4 regions of the Thiorhodococcus fuscus genome follow, and region 4 is predicted to be linked to each of the others. Evidence: predicted binding sites of a transcription regulator. Region 4 holds the regulator's gene; each other region holds the start of a gene.
The links. Region 4 encodes sigma-54, which starts transcription at its own class of promoters, with help from an activator protein. Its sites were predicted from a motif close to TGGCANGNTNCNTGCTT; they were not measured.

Region 1 (4,538 bases), on a different contig from region 4:
GACGCCCTGGGCGCGACCGTCGAATTCCTCACCCCGCGCGAGATCCGGGATCAGTACGGCGAGCACCGCGACATCATCGGCGGCGGCTGGCTGCGTCTGCGCAAGGGACGGGTAACGGACGACACCGAGATGAACCTGGCGCTGGGCCGAAGCCTGCTCGCCGCAGGCGGCCTGGATGCCGTCGCCATCGCCGAGTCCTTCAGCGACTGGATGCGCACCAAACCGGTCGACATCGGACACACGGTCCGGCGCGGCATCAGTCTCTATCGGCGCACCGGACAGACCCAAGTCCCGGAGAACGAGTACGACGCCGGCAATGGCGCCTGCATGCGCGCCCTGCCGATCGCGCTCTACACCCTGGGCGCGACGCCCGACGAGGTCGACACGGCCAACCGCCTCCAGGCCCACATCACCCATCACAACGCCTTGTCCGATCTCGGTACGTTCGCCGTGATCCGCATGGTCCAGACCGCCCTGCTGGGCGGAACCGTCATCGATCTGGCGACGCTCGCCAAACAACTCGTCGACGCCGACGCCCATTTCCGCTACGACCGCAAACGCACCGAGAATCCCGGCGGCTATATCGTCGAAACCCTTCAAGCCGTCATCCAGTCGCTGTTGCAGACCGACTCATTCGAATCGGCGCTGGTGGATGTGGTCAATCGAGGAGGCGACGCAGACACCACGGGGGCGATCCTGGGCATGATCGCGGGCGCGCTCTACGGTCCCGAGGCAATCCCCAAGCGCTGGATGAACACGCTGGACAAGGAGACGGCCAAGGCCTGCCGAGCGCAGGCTCTGGCCCTGGTGCGGGCATCCCCGCACCAGGGCGGGAATCTGAGGCTGAGCCTCAAGCCTGGCGAGCGGACGAGCACTCAGCAAGCCGCCCCTTCCTGAGCGCATCACGCCACAGATGGGCCGCCAGGGCGCTGTCCATCGTAAGTGCGTGCTGGGCGAACCAGTCCGGCATCTGCTCGATCACATAGGCACGCGCCATGGCGACCTGCCCGCGCCGCACCTGCCGTGCGAACCGCTCCAGGTCGCCGAGGACGCGTTGATGATCGGCGCGATGCTCGGCGATCGGGCCGAAGGCCGTCTCGCGCATCATCGCCTCCTCCGCTGCGAAGTGGGCGTGGGTGTGAAGCACCATCTCACCGAAGAGATCGGCGAAGCTCGCGTTCGACGCACCGTCCATGCGGTTGAGAAGATCGACGAACTCACGGTGGTTCCGGTCCATGGCGGGCATGCCCAACAGAAAGCGTGCCTCGAAATCCTCGATCAGGGCCATGAATCCTCCTTGGCCAAATCGACGAGCCTGGGTATCGGTCCGAGGTCCGAATCGGCCCGCCGATGATTCGTCCCTCCGCTATGTCATCCGGTCACCGGACACGGATCAGCAGCCGCTCTCATGCGCGACAGGAATCAGCTCGCCCATCGGGTCCAGCGTTCCGGCCGCCGCCAGGAAATCCGGGATATCGGCCTCGATGATCTCCACATCCTTGGTCGCACAGAAACGGCGTTCCTTGTCGGTAGGATTGGGAATCAAGGCCCAGCCCGCCGGTGAGCCGGCCGCATAGATCATATCCGACATCACCATCCGCTCGGTGTCGCGGTTGAGGCTCAGCCCGAGGAAGAGATAGCGCTTACCCGGCCGATAGGCCTTGATGAAGGATGGAATGGCAAAGCCGCCCATCAGTTCGGTGATGTAATCCACATAGTCGGCGTCGGACGCGATGTAAGTGGAGTCCGGGCGCGGACTGCCCATCGGCTTGAACAGGATCGGCAGACTCGGGTCAACCGCTTCCTGCGCCACCTCGCGGTAAACCGTCCCGTCGTAGGCATGGATTCGGAACCGATAGTCCGTGCCGCCGGTTCGGGCGATCCCCCTAACCAGGGTGTGCGGCACGTCGGAATAGGAATCCTGCAGCTGCAGGTCGCGGTTGATGTCGATCAGATAGCGAGGGCGAATCGACCGCAACCAATCGTGCAGGGGCGCACGCGTCCAGGAACGCGTCGCATAGGTCGCTTCGAGAAAACGGTGGACGGCACCACGCCCACGCTTGAGTTCGACATCCATGGCCGCGCGCGAGAACTCCCACATGAGACGGGGGGACATGGGTCGACCGTTGTTCATGGCCAGAATCAGACTGTCGCTATCGGCCGGAATGGGCTCGCCCGTGGACGTATCCACGGAGCCGGTCAGAGCGCCGGCCCCCAGATAGGGAACCAGTTCGCCGCGAGCCACCTCGTTCGCGAGAGATTCAAGTCGTGCAGACACCATCGGTTTACCCCTGAGCAGCTTAACGAATCACTGAAGCTCAGCAAGAAATCTGCCATCAAACGAAGAACGAGGTGTGTTCGGGCGTTTATCGTGCCGATTCAATCGGCTGCGGGCTTCCGCCGATGCCGATCCAATGCCTGGATCGAAACGCATCGCGCGGGAGACCACGCATTTCGTGCAAAGGGGTACGCACTGTCGCAAAGACGACAGAGCCGTCGCCTTCCAGACCGCACGCACCCCTCGGGTCAGCCAAGCTCAATCGCGCGGTTTGCGGCCGCCCGGTCCGTGATCGCCACGGAAACCCTTGGAGTCCTTGCTACCAAAGGATTTACGCGGCCCAGCGCCCTCGGCTTGACGACGGACATTGCCCGACTGCCGGAAGGTCTTCGGCTTGCCCTGACCCGGGCCGCCCTTGAAGCGCGACGCGCCCGCGTCCTGACGGGGCTCCCAGGTGCGCCGCGCTGGGGAATCCTCGCTCGTGGCTCCAGCGGCCGAGATGCGCAACGCCTGACCGCAGACGAAGACGCGCTTGAGATGACTGAAGACCTCGCGCGGCATCCCGTCCGGGAGATCGACGATCGAATGGTCGTTCTGGATGTTGATGCGACCGATGAAGCGGCCTTCCAGACCCGACTCGTTGGCAATGGCGCCGACGATCTCGCGCGGCGTCGCCCCATGCTGATGTCCGACCTCGATGCGGTAGCTGACCAGGTTCTCGTTGTCGCGCCGCCCCGGGCCACGCTCCGGACGCGGCGAACGACCCTCGCGCGACTGATTGCGACCCTCGCCGCGACGCGGACGCTCGTCCGACCACTCTCGACGCTGGGGCCGAGGCAGATCTTCCTTGACGTCCAGCGGACGCTCGCGCTGATAGAGATAGGCCAGGGAGGCGGCCACATCGATCATCTCGATTTCCTGCTCCTGACCGATACGGGAGAGCAATCGATAGAAGAAATCGAGGTCCTGCTCGTTCATCGTCTTGCGCACGTCGGCGATGAAGCGATCGATGCGCGACTCGCTGAGCGCCTCGGCGGACGGCGGATCCATCGGCGGCACACTGCGCCGGATGGTACGCTCGATCGCCTTGAGCAAACCGCGCTCGCGCGGCTCGACCAGCAGGATGGCGCGCCCCGAGCGCCCGGCACGCCCGGTGCGACCGATGCGATGCACATAGGCCGCCGGATCGGTGGGGATGTCGTAATTGACCACGTGACTGATGCGATCCACGTCCAGACCGCGCGCGGCGACATCGGTCGCGACCAGGATGTCGAGCTGCCCCTGCTTGAGCCGCTCGACCGTGCGCTCGCGCATCTCCTGGTTCATGTCGCCATTGAGCGGCTCGGCCGCGAAGCCCTGCGCCTTGAGCTTATCCGAAAGCTCCGTGGTCGCATTCTTGGTGCGCACGAAGATCAGCATGCCGTCGAAGGGCTCGAGCTCCAGGATGCGCGTCAGGATGTCGAGCTTGTGAAAGCGGGTGACGATGCAGTGATGCTGATCGATGGTATCGACCGTCTCGGAGTTGGCTGCGATCCGCACCTCGACGGGGTCGACGAGCCGTTCCTGCGCCACCTTGCGGATCGCCGGCGGCATGGTCGCCGAGAAGAGCGCAACCTGGCGCTTTGCGGGCGCCTGGTCGAAGATCCAATCGATGTCCTCGGCGAAACCCATGTTGAGCATCTCGTCGGCCTCGTCCAGCACCAGTGTGCGGATGCCGTCCATCGAGAGGGTTCCGCGCCGAATGTGGTCCATGACACGACCCGGCGTACCCACGATCACCTGCGGGTTGCGCTTGAGATGACTCAGCTGCAAGCCATAGCCTTGACCACCATAGATCGGCAGGACGTTGAAGCCCCGCAGGTGAGTGGCATATTGCTGGAAGGCCTCGGCGACCTGGAGCGCCAGCTCGCGGGTCGGAGCCAACACCAGCACCTGGGGCTGTTTGAGCGAGGGGTCGACCCGGCTGAGCAAGGGCAGCGCGAAGGCCGCCGTCTTGCCGGTGCCCGTCTGGGCCTGACCGAGCAGATCGCGCCCGGCAAGCAGATGGGGAATGCACTGACTCTGAATGGCGGTCGGGGATTCGTAACCGAGATCTTTTACGGCTTGTTCAACGCCGGGCGCAAGACCGAGTTCGCCGAAGCTGATGCTCGTGTCGGGGGTATCCATGGTGGGCCTCGAAGGGAAGGGAGCGTCCTCGAGGCCGACCTAATGCAACCTTTGGGACGACATGCAGAAGAACAGGGTATTATCCGCGCAAAAA
Region 2 (4,538 bases), on a different contig from region 4:
GCTCGAATAGGCGAGCAGCAGCGTGGTGGTCATGGTCCCGATCACCGCCCTTCCGACCCTCAGCCCCGAGGTCAGGTGCTCGAACAGCCCGATGCCCGGATGATTGCGCTGGATCTCGTCCATGCTGGCGGCGATGTCCATCGCCAGATCCATGACTGCGCCCGATGAGGCGATGAAGATGCTGGCGATGAAGATATCGGTCAGACGCAGGTCGTAGTAGCCCGCATAGAGCAGCGTCTCGGCGAATGGCCTCACCGCGCCGTGCAGATGGAAGGCGTTGACGGACCAGAGCGCCAGGGCGCAGGTCAGGGAGACCCCGAGCATGGAGCCGGCGAAGGTCGCGATGCCGCGCCGGCTGAGTCCTCCAACCGAGAAGGTGATGACCCCGGTCAGCAGCGCAACCAGCGCCAGCCCGGACGGGATTGGCGAATAGCCGAGCAGTACCAGTGGAAAGAAGACCTTCCACAGCACCAGGGCGGCGAAGACGAACGACAGCGCCGCCTTGAGCCCGGTGACTCCGGCGACCGCGATCAGCAGTACCACGAAGACACCGATCAGCATCAGCTCCAAGCCCAGCCGGTAATAGCCGCGCGCCATTCCATTGGCCGGCTTGCCGTTCTTGACCCCGTACTCGACCAGGATGACCTGGCCCTCCTCGTAGAACTCGTCGAGTTCCATCTTGCCGGTCAGGATGTTGGTGACCGCCAATTCCTGACCTTTGTATGGACCGTCGAGCAGACGCACGATGAGGAATTGATCCTCGGTCTTGACGATGAGATTGACCCGCACCTGACTGTTGTCGACCTGGGTAACCAGGGCGCGCGCGTGCAGACCCGTCTCGGCGGAGGGCACGGGCGACAGATCGATCAAGGCGAGCAGACCGCAGATGAGCGCGATGACCAGGGCGAACAGCCAGTCTCGGCTCAAAACAAATCGAAAGGGTTTCATCGAGGCTCCATGGCCGAACCGCCGTCTCTCGCGCGACGCCGTGGCGGTCCGGTAAACAGGAACGGCGCCGTCGCGAGAACGGCGCCGTATGGCGGGAAACGGAGACGGCGGGAGGTCTTATTTGACGACCGGAAGGGTCTCCCGGAAGCCCATTGCCTTGGACAGATTCTTGGCGATGTCCGTGTTGTCGTAGAAGCCGGCAAAGAGATCTGCCTGACCTCCTTGCGCGAAGACGGGTACCGGAACGCCAGTGTGGGAGTAGGACGTCCAGCCGATGCTGGCGACCTCGTTCAGGATGTGGGTAATGGTGACGACGATCGGCTCGTAGCTGCCGTACAACAGCGTGTTCTCGGCACCGCTGTTGTCGTTCTCGCCGATCATGGACATGTCGTAGGCGTCTTCCAGCTTCTCCTTCTGGTAGTCGTTCAGGTCGTCCCAGACGAGTCCGAAGTCATCCTTCAGCAGGGCGACCATCTCGGCGTTGGAGGAGAGATTGTCGTCGGCCGTCCAGTCGTAGCCGCTCTCGTATTTCGCCTTGTGGGCCTCCCATTGATTGGCGGCGAAATACTCGAAGCTGTTCGACTGACCGAAGAGCTTGTCGTAATGGGCGCTATAGCCCGTGGTCGCGTGACCGATGGTCATGCCGCCGGTTTCGTGGTCGCCGGTTACGACGATCAGGGTGTCGTTCGGGTGCTTGGCGTAGAAGGCCAGCGCCTTGGCGATGGCCGCGTCGAAGTCGAGCACGTCATTGATCGCGGCGACCGCGTCGTTGGCGTGGCAGGCCCAGTCGACCTTGCCGCCCTCGACCATGATGAAGAAGCCGCGATTGTTCTTCGCGTAGAGGTTTTCGATCGCGACCTCGGTCATTTCGGCCAGCGAGAGATTGGTCGCCGGACGATCGATCGCGTAGGGCATGGCGGAGGAGTTGTCCAGGGTCTCGTTGATGGCGACGACCTTCTCCGGGGCACCACGACCCTTCAGCGCCAGGATGGACTCGCGATCGTTGACCACGGTGTAGCCGTTGGCGGTCAGCAGATCCCAGATGTTGTTCTCGGAGTCTCCGCTTCGAGCGGCACCGGTCGGGGCGACAAGGCCGCCGCCACCGAAGAAGTCGTAACCGGACTCGGCGAGCTGGGTCTCGATCTGGTTCATGTAGCCACGGCTAGTCACGCTCGCGTAGTAGGCGGCCGGGGTGGCGTGATCCAGCGAGACGCTGGTGAGGATACCGACATTGCGGCCATGCTCGTGGGCGAGCTGGGCGACGCTCTTGTAGCTGGTGGTCAGGGTCTCGTCCATGCCGAGGACACCACTCTTGGTCTTGATACCGGTCGCGAAGGCGGTACCGGCCGAGGCCGAGTCGGTCATGAGCGCACCGGCGTCATAGGTAGTCTGCATGCCCTGGACGGGCAGCTTGGTCATGTTCAGGCGATTGTCGGGGTTGAGCAGATCGACCGCCTTGGTCGCCGAACCGCCGTTCTTGGTGGTCAGATAGGCCTCGGTCGCCTGGATCTGGCCGCTCGCCATGCCGTCGCCAAGGAAAAAGAAAACATACTTCGCCAATGGTGCAGCGTCGGCCAAGCTGGCGGAGCAAAGCGCCGCCACGGCCAATAGCCGGGAAATCGAATGTGTCGGGGTCATTTGCTCAACTCCTGCAAATAGAGATGGGCACCGCCCCGAAAACCGGGGCGGCGAAAAAATCGAGGGGAAATCCCAAGCGGTCCCCCTTGGTTTGACGCAGGAAATCTAACGAATAACCATTTCGACAGTGTGACAATTGGATGAAGCTGTTGCCCAACCGCCGTCACTGACGGCACGGCCTCACCGACCGAAAGCGCCCGCCGACCACCCGTTCGACAGGGATGTCGTCAGCTGTTCCGATTCTCACAAGCGCTCGCCCAGAGACCTGTCGTAATCCTCACAACGTGGAAAAACGGCACAGAATAAATTTATTAAAATCAATCTCATAATAAATTTCATCACGCAGGCATGACAATTGCTTTCACCTGGATCAGATTCTTCGATCCACTGGGGCGGGCGCCCCCGATTCTCTGGAGGCAGCGTGATGGAGTTGAAGGTAAAGAGCCAGGGCGGTTGCGCATCGAGCGGCTGCGGCAGCAGCACGGACCGACTCGCCCATCTGCCGGAGGCGATCCGCGCAAAGGTCAACAACCATCCCTGTTTCTCCGAGGATGCGCACCATCACTATGCGCGGATGCACGTCGCCGTGGCGCCGGCCTGCAATATCCAGTGCCACTACTGCAACCGTAAGTACGACTGCTCCAACGAATCCCGCCCCGGCGTGGTCTCCGAGGTCTTGAGCCCGGACCAGGCAGTGAAGAAGGTGCTGGCTGTCGCGGCCAACATTCCACAGATGACGGTGCTCGGCATCGCCGGCCCCGGCGATCCGCTGGCCAACCCGGAGCGCACACTGGAGACCTTCCGCCAGCTCTCCGAGAAGGCCCCGGACATCCGTCTCTGCGTCTCGACCAACGGCCTGGCCCTGCCCGAGTTGGTCGACGAGATCTGCAAGCACAACATCGAACACGTCACCATCACCATCAACTGCGTGGACCCGGACGTCGGGGCCAAGATCTATCCCTGGATCTTCTGGAACAACCGCCGCATCAAGGGCCGGAAGGCCGCCGAGATCCTGATCGCACAGCAGCAGAAGGGTCTGGAGATGCTGGTCGAGCGCGGCGTGCTGGTGAAGGTCAACTCGGTGCTCATCCCCGGCGTGAACGACGCGCATCTCAAGGAGGTCAGCCGCGTCGTCAAGGCGAAGGGCGCCTTCCTGCACAACGTGATGCCCCTGATCGCCGAGCCCGAGCACGGCACCTTCTACGGCCTCATGGGCCAGCGCGGCCCGACCAACGAGGAGCTTCAGACCCTACAGGACGCCTGCGCCGGCGATATGGCCATGATGCGCCACTGCCGCCAATGTCGCGCCGATGCGGTCGGCATGCTCGGCGAGGATCGGGGACACGAGTTCACCCTCGACAAGATCGAAACCATGGAGATCGACTACGCCGCAGCCATGACCCGCCGCGCCCAGGTCCATGCCGAGATCGAGGCCAATCGGGCGGCCCAACGCCAGCAGAGCGGCGAGGTCTTCGTCTCGCTCGCCTCGCTCAAGCGACCGGCCCCCAAGAAGACCGAAACGCGTCCGGTGCTGATGGCGGTCGCCACCACCGGCGGCGGTGTCGTCAATCAGCATTTCGGCCATGCCCGCGAGTTCCTCGTCTACGAGGCATCGAGCACGGACGTGCGTTTCATCGGGGTCCGTAAGGTCGATCTCTACTGCTCCGGCGGCGATACCTGCGGGGACGCGGAGACCACGCTGCAAAAAACCATTCGCACGCTGTCGGGCTGCGAGGTCGTGCTCTGTTCCAAGATCGGCTATGAGCCCTGGGGCATGCTGGAGGCCGCAGGCATCACCCCGAACGGCGAGCACGCGATCGAGCCGATCGAAGAGGCCGTCGCCACGGTCTATCGCGAGATGCTCGAATCGGGCCGCCTCGACAGCGCGCCCGCCCCCGAACAACGCATGTCGGCCTGAGAGGAAACGCGACAATGGCACTGACAATCATCGA
Region 3 (4,538 bases), on a different contig from region 4:
TTGCCGCAGCCGTTCGATCCCACCAGACCGACCTTTTGGCCGGGATAGATGGTGACCGAGGCACTCTCCAGCAGGAGATTGGGGCCGCGACGGAAGCTCAGATCTTGGAGTTGAAGCATGATGATCTGCTGGGTGGTGCGGTGCTGAACCGCAACGTTTGCACGAAAAGGGTTGGGGTACCGGGGGCTGAGGTGTTGCGCGCGTGGAGCGGTTCCTCAGTCGGTGGATGCACCGCGATCCAGCCTTCGATAGCCGATTGCCTCGCCGAGGTGCACTGACGTGATGGCCGGTGCACCCTGCAGGTCGGCAATGGTGCGCGCGACCTTGAGGATTCGATGATAAGCCCGCGCGGATAGCGCGAGACGCGTCAGCGCCTGTTCCATCAGTCGTTGGCAGGTGTCGTCCAAGACGCAGTCGCGCTCGATCTCGCGCGGTGTCAGCAGTGCGTTCGATCGGCCCGCGCGGGCGATCTGACGCGCGCGTGCGGCGGCGACACGCCGGCGCACGAGGGCCGAGTCCTCCGGTTCGACCGGAGCCGATCCGGTCAGATGGGAAATCTCCAGGCGCGGGACTTCCACATGCATGTCGATCCGGTCGAGCAAGGGGCCAGAGATACGCGCCCGATAGCGCGCGATCTGTTCCTTCGAGCAGCGACAGCGTCCGGTCCGATCCCCGAGATAGCCGCACGGACAGGGATTCATGGCGGCCACCAGTTGGAACTGGGCTGGAAAGCGCGCCTGGCGTGCCGCGCGCGCGATGTCGATCGACCCCGACTCCAGCGGTTGGCGAAGCACCTCCAGCACCTTGCGGTCGAACTCGGGCAGCTCGTCGAGAAAGAGCACGCCATGATGCGCAAGCGATATCTCGCCCGGACGCGGATTGCTGCCTCCACCGACCAGAGCGACGCCGGATGCCGTGTGGTGCGGCGATCGAAAGGGTCGCCGATTCCAGTCGACCGGGTCGAACGGCGCGCGGTCGCTGACCGAGCGGATGGCGGCCGTTTCCAGCGCCTCGGACTCGGTGAGCGGCGGTAACAGCCCCGGCAATCGGTTGGCCAGCATCGACTTGCCCGATCCCGGCGGTCCCAGCATCAGTAGGTGATGCTGTCCTGCCGCTGCGACCTCCAGGGCGCGTTTGGCCTGTTCCTGTCCGCGCACCTCGGCGAGATCCGGATAGCCTGGGCCGCCGCTGGGTGCGGTCTCGGATCGATAGGTTGCGAGCAGCTGGCCATTGTTGAGATGTTCGCAGACCTCCAGCAGATGGCGTGCCGGACGCAGGGTCAGTCCGTCGACGAGCGCCGCCTCGGCCGCGTTGGCGAGCGGCAGGACGAGTTCGCGTCCCGCATCCCGTGCCGCGAGGGCGGCCGGGAGTACACCCGCGATGGGGCGCAGCTCGCCCGAGAGGGCCAACTCGCCGACGAACTCATGTCGGTCGAGCGCGTTCGCGGCGATCTGTCCCGATGCGCCGAGGATGCCAAGCGCGATCGGCAGATCGAACCGTCCCCCCTCCTTCGGCAGATCGGCTGGGGCCAGATTGATGGTCACGCGACCATCGGGAAACTGGAACCGTCCGTTGAGCAGCGCGCCGCGCACGCGGTCCTTGCTCTCCTTCACCGCCAGCTCGGGCAGGCCGACCATCGACAGCGACGGCAGGCCGTGCGTGAGGTGGACCTCGACCGTTACCTGGGGCGCGTGGATGCCGACCCGCGCGCGGCTATGGAGGACGCAGAGGGCCAAGTCGCCCGGCGTGCCGTCAGTGGCTGTCCGGCCGGTTGGCCGCGAGCGTTTGCTCGAGCGCGGCCACCTGGGCCTCCAGCTTGGAGATCTTGGCGCGCGACCGGGCCAGCACGGCGGTCTGGACGTCGAATTCCTCGCGCGTCACCAGGTCCAGTCGTGCGAGTCCTGACTCGACCGAGGTGCGGACGTTGCGATTGATATCTTCGTGCAACATCTGTAGCCCTTTCGGCATGGCCGAGGACAGGCGCTGGACCAGGTCCTCGATGTGTTTTGGATCCAACATGGGAATGACCTCTCCGGGGGCCGATAAGGCCCGTGAATGGATTCTGAGTGATTTCCGTCCAGGGCGCGTGCGATCGGGACTGCCTGAGCGCTCGTCGCCCTGTGCGAGGGGATGGCGTCCATTATAGGGACCCGAGGTTGCGGCGTCTGCGCCTAGAGATTCGCCTCTTTTTGGTGCTCGGTTGAGGCTGGTTATGCCTCGATGCATTGTTTTGGTGCGTTCGACTGTTGTGACTTTGGTACAGGAGGTCGAAAACGTCGCGTCTCCACCAACAAGATGCTTCTGGCATGTTACCTGCAATCGACGGCATTACGACATCAGGGGCAGCCGGGTATTTTCCGGGCTCTGGCTTGCCTTCCCGACATCCTCGAACGCTGCCCGGATCATCGATAGAGGTAGACTCCATGAACGCAAATCGTATCCGCGCCACCGCTGTCATCGGTGCGTTGGCCATGAGCGCCGGCGCTTTCCAGGTCGCTCAGGCCGAGGATCCCAACTCGGTCAGCGCAAACATCGGCGTGGTCAGCAACTACATCTGGCGTGGCCAGACCCAGACCGACAATCAGGCGGCGGTCCAGGGCGGGCTCGACTATGCGCATGTCAGCGGTTTCTCGGCCGGGACCTGGGTGTCCAACGTCGATTTCGGCGACGGCGATGAGACCAACTACGAGCTCGATCTGTACACCGGCTTCGGCGGCGCCATCAACGATGACCTGAGCTATGCGCTCAATCTCATCTACTACGCCTATCCGGACGCTCGCGATTCCGACTTCGCCGAAGTCGGTGCCAGCGGCACCTTCAAGTGGATCACTGCGGGTCTCTCGTACACCTTCTACGGCCAGGCCGACGACGCCAGCGGCGTGCGCGACGACGAGGCCAACTATATCGAAGGCGACCTCTACTACCACATCAGCGCTGATGTGGAACTGCCGTATCAGCTTGCCCTCAACGTTCGCGGCGGCTACTACGACTTCAAGTACAACGACGGTGGCAACGACTACGCCCACTGGGGTGCTTCCATCAGCCGTGACGCTGGCGATTTCGGCACCTTCAGCCTGAACTACGACCAGATCGGCCGTGACACCTACGACGAGGATCCGAAGTTCTGGGTTGGCTGGAACAAGGAATTCTGATCAGGGCGCACCCGCGCGATTCGAAATCAGGCCAGGGGGATGCTCGATCCTGGTCCAACTAGGAGCTAACACGCAATGAAATTGGTTGCAGCCGTCATCAAACCCTTCAAGCTCGACGACGTGCGAGAGGCGCTCGGAGATATCGGCGTCTCCGGCATCACCGTCATCGAGGTCAAAGGTTTCGGTCGACAGAAAGGTCATACCGAACTCTATCGCGGCGCCGAATATGTCGTGGATTTCCTTCCGAAGATCAAGGTCGAGATCGCTGTCGACGATTCCATGGTCGACAAGGTCATCGAGGCCATTAGCACCGCTGCCCGTACCGGCAAGATCGGTGACGGCAAGATCTTCGTGTTCGACCTGAATCAGGTCATCCGCATTCGGACCGGCGAGACCGGCTCCGATGCGCTCTGATACGGATTGGGAGACGTAACGGTGAAATCGAATCGCAACCTGAGCCTCGCAAAGCCGCTGTCCGCCGTTTTGCTGACCTTCATGCCACTGTTGGCCTTCGCCCAGGACGAGCCGGCGCTGAGCAGTGGCGACACCGCATGGATGTTGACCGCGACCGCCCTGGTGCTCTTCATGACCATCCCGGGTCTTTCGCTCTTCTACGCCGGTCTGGTGCGCTCCAAGAACGTGCTGTCCGTGCTCATGCAGTGCTTCGCCATCACCTGCATGATGAGCATCCTCTGGGCGGTCTACGCCTATAGCATGGCCTTCACCGACGGCGGTTCCATGAACGCCTGGGTCGGCAGTCTGGAGAAGATGTTCCTCTCCGGCGTCACGGTCGACGCCATGTCCGGGACCATCCCCGAGTCGGTCTTCATGACCTTTCAGATGACCTTCGCGGTCCTCACGCCCGCCCTCATCGTCGGCGCCTTCGCCGAGCGCATGAAGTTCTCCGCCATGCTGATCTTCATGGCGCTCTGGGTGACCCTGGTCTACGCCCCCATCGCCCACTGGGTCTGGGGCGGCGGCTGGGTCGGCGAGATGGGTGCCCTGGACTTCGCCGGTGGTACCGTCGTTCACATCAACGCGGGCATCGCCGCGCTGATGGCCGCGCTAGTGCTCGGCAAGCGTAAGGGTTATCCGACCACCGCTATGCCTCCGCACAACCTGGGTCTGACCGTGATGGGCGCCTCCATGCTGTGGGTCGGCTGGTTCGGCTTCAACGCGGGTTCCGAGCTGGCCGCCGACGGCACCGCCGGCATGGCCATGGCGGTCACCCAGCTCGCCACCGCCGCTGCGGCCCTGACCTGGATGTTCGCCGAGTGGATCAGCCACGGTAAGCCTTCGGTCCTGGGCATCGCCACCGGCGCCGTCGCCGGTCTGGTCGCCATCACCCCGGCCTCCGGCACCGCCGGTCCCATGGGTGCGATCGTC
Region 4 (4,538 bases):
CTGGATCAGCGCCTCCCTGTTGGTTCGGGCATCGATCCCGACGGCCGTGTTGGTGAAGGCGGTATCCAGCGTGTTGTGGAGCCCCAGCGCCAAATCCTTTAGCAGGAAGAGCGGCAGGTTGTCGATGCAGTAATACCCCAGATCCTCGAGCGTGTGGAGCGCGACGCTCTTTCCGGAGCCTGACAGGCCGCTGAGAATGATGAGTTTCATCGCATGTCTTCGCGTCGGGTGTCGTTGATGTGAGACATCGAATATGAGGCGTCGCTGTCCAGCGAACTCAGCGTCGGAGTGTCGGTGGATCGGGTCGGTCGATGCTGATCGCTCTGGCCTGGCGGTCGATGAAATCCACTCCGGCGTCATAGCCCCGGATCCGTAGGATCTGGTGGCGCACCGCCGCTTCGACCAGGATGGCCAGATTGCGGCCGGGGGCGACCGGCATCAGGATCTTGGGGACGGCGACGCCCAGGATGTTCATGGCCGTGAGGCTTCCGCTGAGCCGATCGATGCATTCGAGCTGCTGGTGGTCCAGCGGCTGCAGGTCGATGATGAGGTTGAGCGTTTTGTCGCGCAGCACCGCGCCCTCGCCGAACATGGCCCGGATGTTGAGAATGCCGAGTCCTCGGACCTCAAGGAAGTCTCGGAGTGTCTCCGGGCAGGTCCCTTCCAGTACCTCGGGCGCGATGCGGGCGAACCGGGGCGCGTCGTCGGCGATGATGCGGTGACCGCGCGTGATGAGCTCCAGCGCCAGTTCGCTCTTGCCCACCGCTGGATTGCCCACCAGCAGCACGCCCATGCCCAGCACCTCGATGAAGACGCCGTGAACGGTCTCGCGTTCGGCCAAGGCGTGGGTCAGGAAATAGCGTAGATGGTTGATCAGATCCTGATCCCCGAGCGACGAGCTGAGAAGCGGGGTCTGGGTGCGCTCGGCGACCTCTCGCAGGGCGGCATCCGGCTCGATGTCATCGGAGAAGATCACCGCTGCGGGACGGTCGGCGAAGAGCTTTTCGATGGTTTCGGTAAAGGCGGTGCTTCCCAGTTCGGTCAGATAGATCTGCTCGGGGTGGCCGATCACCTGCAGTCGGTTGGGGTGGATGCAGTTGAGCGATCCGATCAGAGACTGGCTCCCGTGCGCAGGTGTTTCGCCGCGCAGCGGGCGTGGCTCCTTGGGCTCGGGTGTGAGCCAACCGAGCTTGAGTTGCGGCGCCGTCTGAGCGATCAGGAATTGCAGGCTGTCGATCATTGCTGGCGTCTCGCCGGGCGGTCTATCGTGCGTTCAGGACGCTCAGGAGTCGGGCAGCGGAGTCGGCTTCGCGCAGTTGCGCTCGGATCTCGGGGTCGCTGAAGAGGCTGGCCAGATGGGCGAGCAGGTGGAGATGCTCCTCGTTCGCCGCCTCCGGGACGAGCAGGGCGAAGGCCAGGTCGACGGACTCGCCGTCTGCGGCATCGTAATCGATCCCTTGCTTGATCTGGACGAAGGCGCCGATGACGTCGGATACCTCCTTCAGGCGCGCGTGAGGCAGCGCGATCCCGTGACCGAGCCCGGTACTGCCGAGACGCTCGCGTTCGAGCAGGCGCTCGAAGACGGTTTCGGTCTGTAGTCGCGGGTGATCGGTCGCCAGGAGTTCGGCCAGTGTTTCGAGCAGACGCTTCTTGCTGGAGATCTCAAGGCCGCATCCGATGCGGGATTCGCTGATCAGATCGGGGCTGAACATGGGGTCAACTCCTGTCAGGCACCGGCGCGTTTCACGGCGATCATGTCGCTTGGCGATGGTTGCCAGAGGCATCGCGGACAAGTGATTCTGGTCATGAGTCGTGGTTTCCTCGAAATCGGCCCGATGACGGGTGCATGGGATGACGGGTGCATCATATGTGCTCAGTCGCCATCGTCTCAATGAAAAACACCTCGAACGGCCTTCCTTGTGTCCGTTCGAGGTGTCGCGCGCCTCAGCGAGTCGGCGCAGCGGTCAGATCGATGCGTATCGGGATCTTAGGCGCTTTCGGTCAACGTTCATGCGACGACCTGGCGTGACGTCCGTCTTCGGTGTCGGGCGAGGGCGGGGCGGCGCTTGGCCATGCTCCCGCCGGCCCTCTTAGAGGACGAACGCCCATTCGGCGTCATTCGGTATGAACGTTTCCGGCCATCGCCTCATTCCTCCTCGGCGGCGGCGATCGGTGCACCAGGTCGGTGGCTGTTCTTCTTCTCCTTGTAGCGGATCACTTGTCGATCGAGCTTGTCGATGAGCCCGTCGATGGCTGCGTACATGTCTTCATGGGCGGAGTCGGCAAATACCTTGCCTCCATTGATATGGAGCGTCGCCTCCGCCTTTTGGGTGAGCTTTTCAACGCTGAGGACGACGTGGGCGTTGATGACGTGGTCGAAGTGTCGTTCGAGACGTTCGAATTTGCTGTCGACATAACCCTTCAGCGCTTCGGTTACGTCGATGTGGTGACCCGTCAGGTTAATCTGCATCATTTGACTCCTTAGGTTCAAACAGCCTGCTCATGCTAGGCGTTTGCGCTCGTTCGAGGGTGGGATACCCATTGCCTCGCGATATTTGGCGACTGTTCGGCGTGCGACCTTGATGCCCTGATCAGCGAGTTCCTGTGCGATTTTGCTGTCGCTCAAGGGCTTTCTGGCGGATTCCCCCGAGATCAGCTTGCGAATCAGGGCGCGGATCGCCGTGGATGAACACTCGCCGCCAGAAGCGGTGTTGACGTGCGATGAAAAGAAATACTTGAACTCGAATGTGCCTCGCGGTGTATGCATGTACTTCTGGGTGGTGACCCGGGATACGGTGGATTCGTGCAGTTCGAGCGCCTCGGCGATGTCGCGCAGAACCATCGGGCGCATGCCCTCGTCGCCGAGTTCGAAGAAGTCCTGTTGCATCTCCACGATCTTGGATCCCACGCGCAGAACCGTGTCGTTGCGGCTGGCCAGGCTCTTGATGAACCATCGTGCCTCCTGCAGATGGCTCTTGAGCGTGGTGCTGTCCGCGCTTTGATCCGAGCGCCTGATCAGTCGCGCGTAATCCGCGTTCACTCTCAGTTTCGGCGTCGACTCCGGATTGAGTTCGACGTGCCAGCGACCCTCCCCTTTACGGACGAAGATGTCGGGGACAACGTACTCCGGCGGCGCCTCTTCGATCAAGGTCCCCGGCTTCGGATTGAGTTGGCGGATGAGCGCGACCGCCTCCGCGATGCGCTCCTCCGGTTCCTTCAGCAGGCGGGCGAGCGCGCCGAGGTCCCTTCTGGGCAAATGCTCGAAACCCTCAGCGCAGACCCGAAGGGCCAGGTTGCGTGCAGGAACCTGGTCGGGCAACTGACGCAGCTGGATGATCAGGCATTCCTGGATGCTGCGTGCGCCGATGCCTGGCGGGTCGAGCGATTGGACGCGGTGGATCAGCGTCTCGACCTCCTCGACGCTGATATCCGGGTTGTCGATGGCGGCGAGCAGCTCATCGACGTCCGCGCGCAGATAGCCGGCCTGATCGATCGAGTCGATGACCGTCTGAGCGATCATGAAGTCGCGCTCGTTCAGACGGCTCAGATTCAGCTGCCAGGCGAGATGATCCTGCAGGCTTTGTGGGCGGCTCTGCTGGGCGAACGGATCGAAATCGGAGCTGTCGTCGCTGCCGTGCGAGGTCGGCGGCAGATAGCTGTCGAAGACGTCGGTCCACTGGGTGTCGACCGGCAGATCGTCCGGCATCTCGTTCGACTCGGCGCGGATCTCGCGATCCACGGCCAAGTCCTGCTCGCCGCGCTGGGGTTCCGCCTCGACCTGGCTCTGGTCGAGCCGCACGTCGCTCTGCTCACTGGCCGCGAAACGTTCGTTCTCATCGCCCTCTTCGAGCATGAGATTGGTTTCGAGTGCCTCTTGGATCTCCTTCTGGAGCTCGAGCGTCGAGAGTTGCAGCAGCTTGATCGCCTGCTGCAACTGGGGCGTCATGGTGAGGTGTTGGCTGAGGCGAAGCTGGATGGATTGCTTCATCGATCGCGTACGCGCCTTGAGGTGAACCGCTTGAGGTCTAAAGCAATAAGAGTGCCTGTTGCCATTCTAGCCCATTTCGGCGAAAAGAGCCGCCAGTCGCCGGAGGTTGGTTTGCGGCTTTGTTTTGTAAGACATTTCTGTCTTTCACTCGCCAGATATGGGGCGGGCGGTGCAGAACGCCATCCAGTCCATGATGGACCGGCGCTGGCGGCTGACGGCGTGAGGCTGGTGGCTATATGTCGGCTCATGGATGCTTCGTGAGGTCGCCGTTCACATCGAGAAGTCGGCGCCGAGATAGACGTCTCGAACCTGCTGGTTGGCGAGCAACTCGCGCGGCTGGCCCGAGGCGATTACGTTTCCATTACTGATGATGTAGCCTCGATCGCAGATATCGAGTGTCTCGCGGACATTGTGGTCCGTGATGAGGACGCCGATGCGCCGGTCCCGCAGATGGGAGACGATGGCCTTGATGTCGCCCACGGCGATGGGGTCGACGCCCGCAAAGGGTTCGTCGAGCAGCATGACGACCGGATCCACCGCGAGCGCGCGG

Region 1: ACFSJC_RS05055 (SIR2 family protein) is a predicted target of sigma-54. The motif match lies at 2,320-2,336, and genes of this name have one in related genera.
Region 2: nifB (nitrogenase cofactor biosynthesis protein NifB) is a predicted target of sigma-54. The motif match lies at 2,931-2,947, and genes of this name have one in related genera.
Region 3: ACFSJC_RS11010 (TorF family putative porin) is a predicted target of sigma-54. The motif match lies at 2,303-2,319, and genes of this name have one in related genera.

The regions. Positions count from the first base shown of each region.
Region 1 is NZ_JBHUHX010000009.1:113,124-117,661, forward strand. It holds gene draG (ADP-ribosyl-[dinitrogen reductase] hydrolase) at 1-897, shown strand, start outside; gene ACFSJC_RS05050 (bacteriohemerythrin) at 851-1,288, opposite strand; gene ACFSJC_RS05055 (SIR2 family protein) at 1,394-2,281, opposite strand; gene ACFSJC_RS05060 (DEAD/DEAH box helicase) at 2,537-4,444, opposite strand.
Region 2 is NZ_JBHUHX010000009.1:104,839-109,376, forward strand. It holds gene ACFSJC_RS05000 (YibE/F family protein) at 1-948, opposite strand, end outside; gene ACFSJC_RS05005 (alkaline phosphatase) at 1,066-2,586, opposite strand; gene nifB (nitrogenase cofactor biosynthesis protein NifB) at 3,011-4,504, shown strand; gene ACFSJC_RS05015 (4Fe-4S dicluster domain-containing protein) at 4,519-4,538, shown strand, end outside.
Region 3 is NZ_JBHUHX010000024.1:83,080-87,617, reverse strand. It holds gene ACFSJC_RS11025 (ATP-binding cassette domain-containing protein) at 1-119, opposite strand, end outside; gene ACFSJC_RS11020 (YifB family Mg chelatase-like AAA ATPase) at 216-1,736, opposite strand; gene ubiK (ubiquinone biosynthesis accessory factor UbiK) at 1,753-2,019, opposite strand; gene ACFSJC_RS11010 (TorF family putative porin) at 2,424-3,152, shown strand; gene ACFSJC_RS11005 (P-II family nitrogen regulator) at 3,228-3,566, shown strand; gene ACFSJC_RS11000 (ammonium transporter) at 3,648-4,538, shown strand, end outside.
Region 4 is NZ_JBHUHX010000015.1:13,121-17,658, reverse strand. It holds gene rapZ (RNase adapter RapZ) at 1-210, opposite strand, end outside; gene hprK (HPr(Ser) kinase/phosphatase) at 278-1,240, opposite strand; gene ACFSJC_RS06660 (PTS sugar transporter subunit IIA) at 1,263-1,712, opposite strand; gene hpf (ribosome hibernation-promoting factor, HPF/YfiA family) at 2,147-2,470, opposite strand; gene ACFSJC_RS06650 (RNA polymerase factor sigma-54) at 2,501-3,988, opposite strand; gene lptB (LPS export ABC transporter ATP-binding protein) at 4,259-4,538, opposite strand, start outside.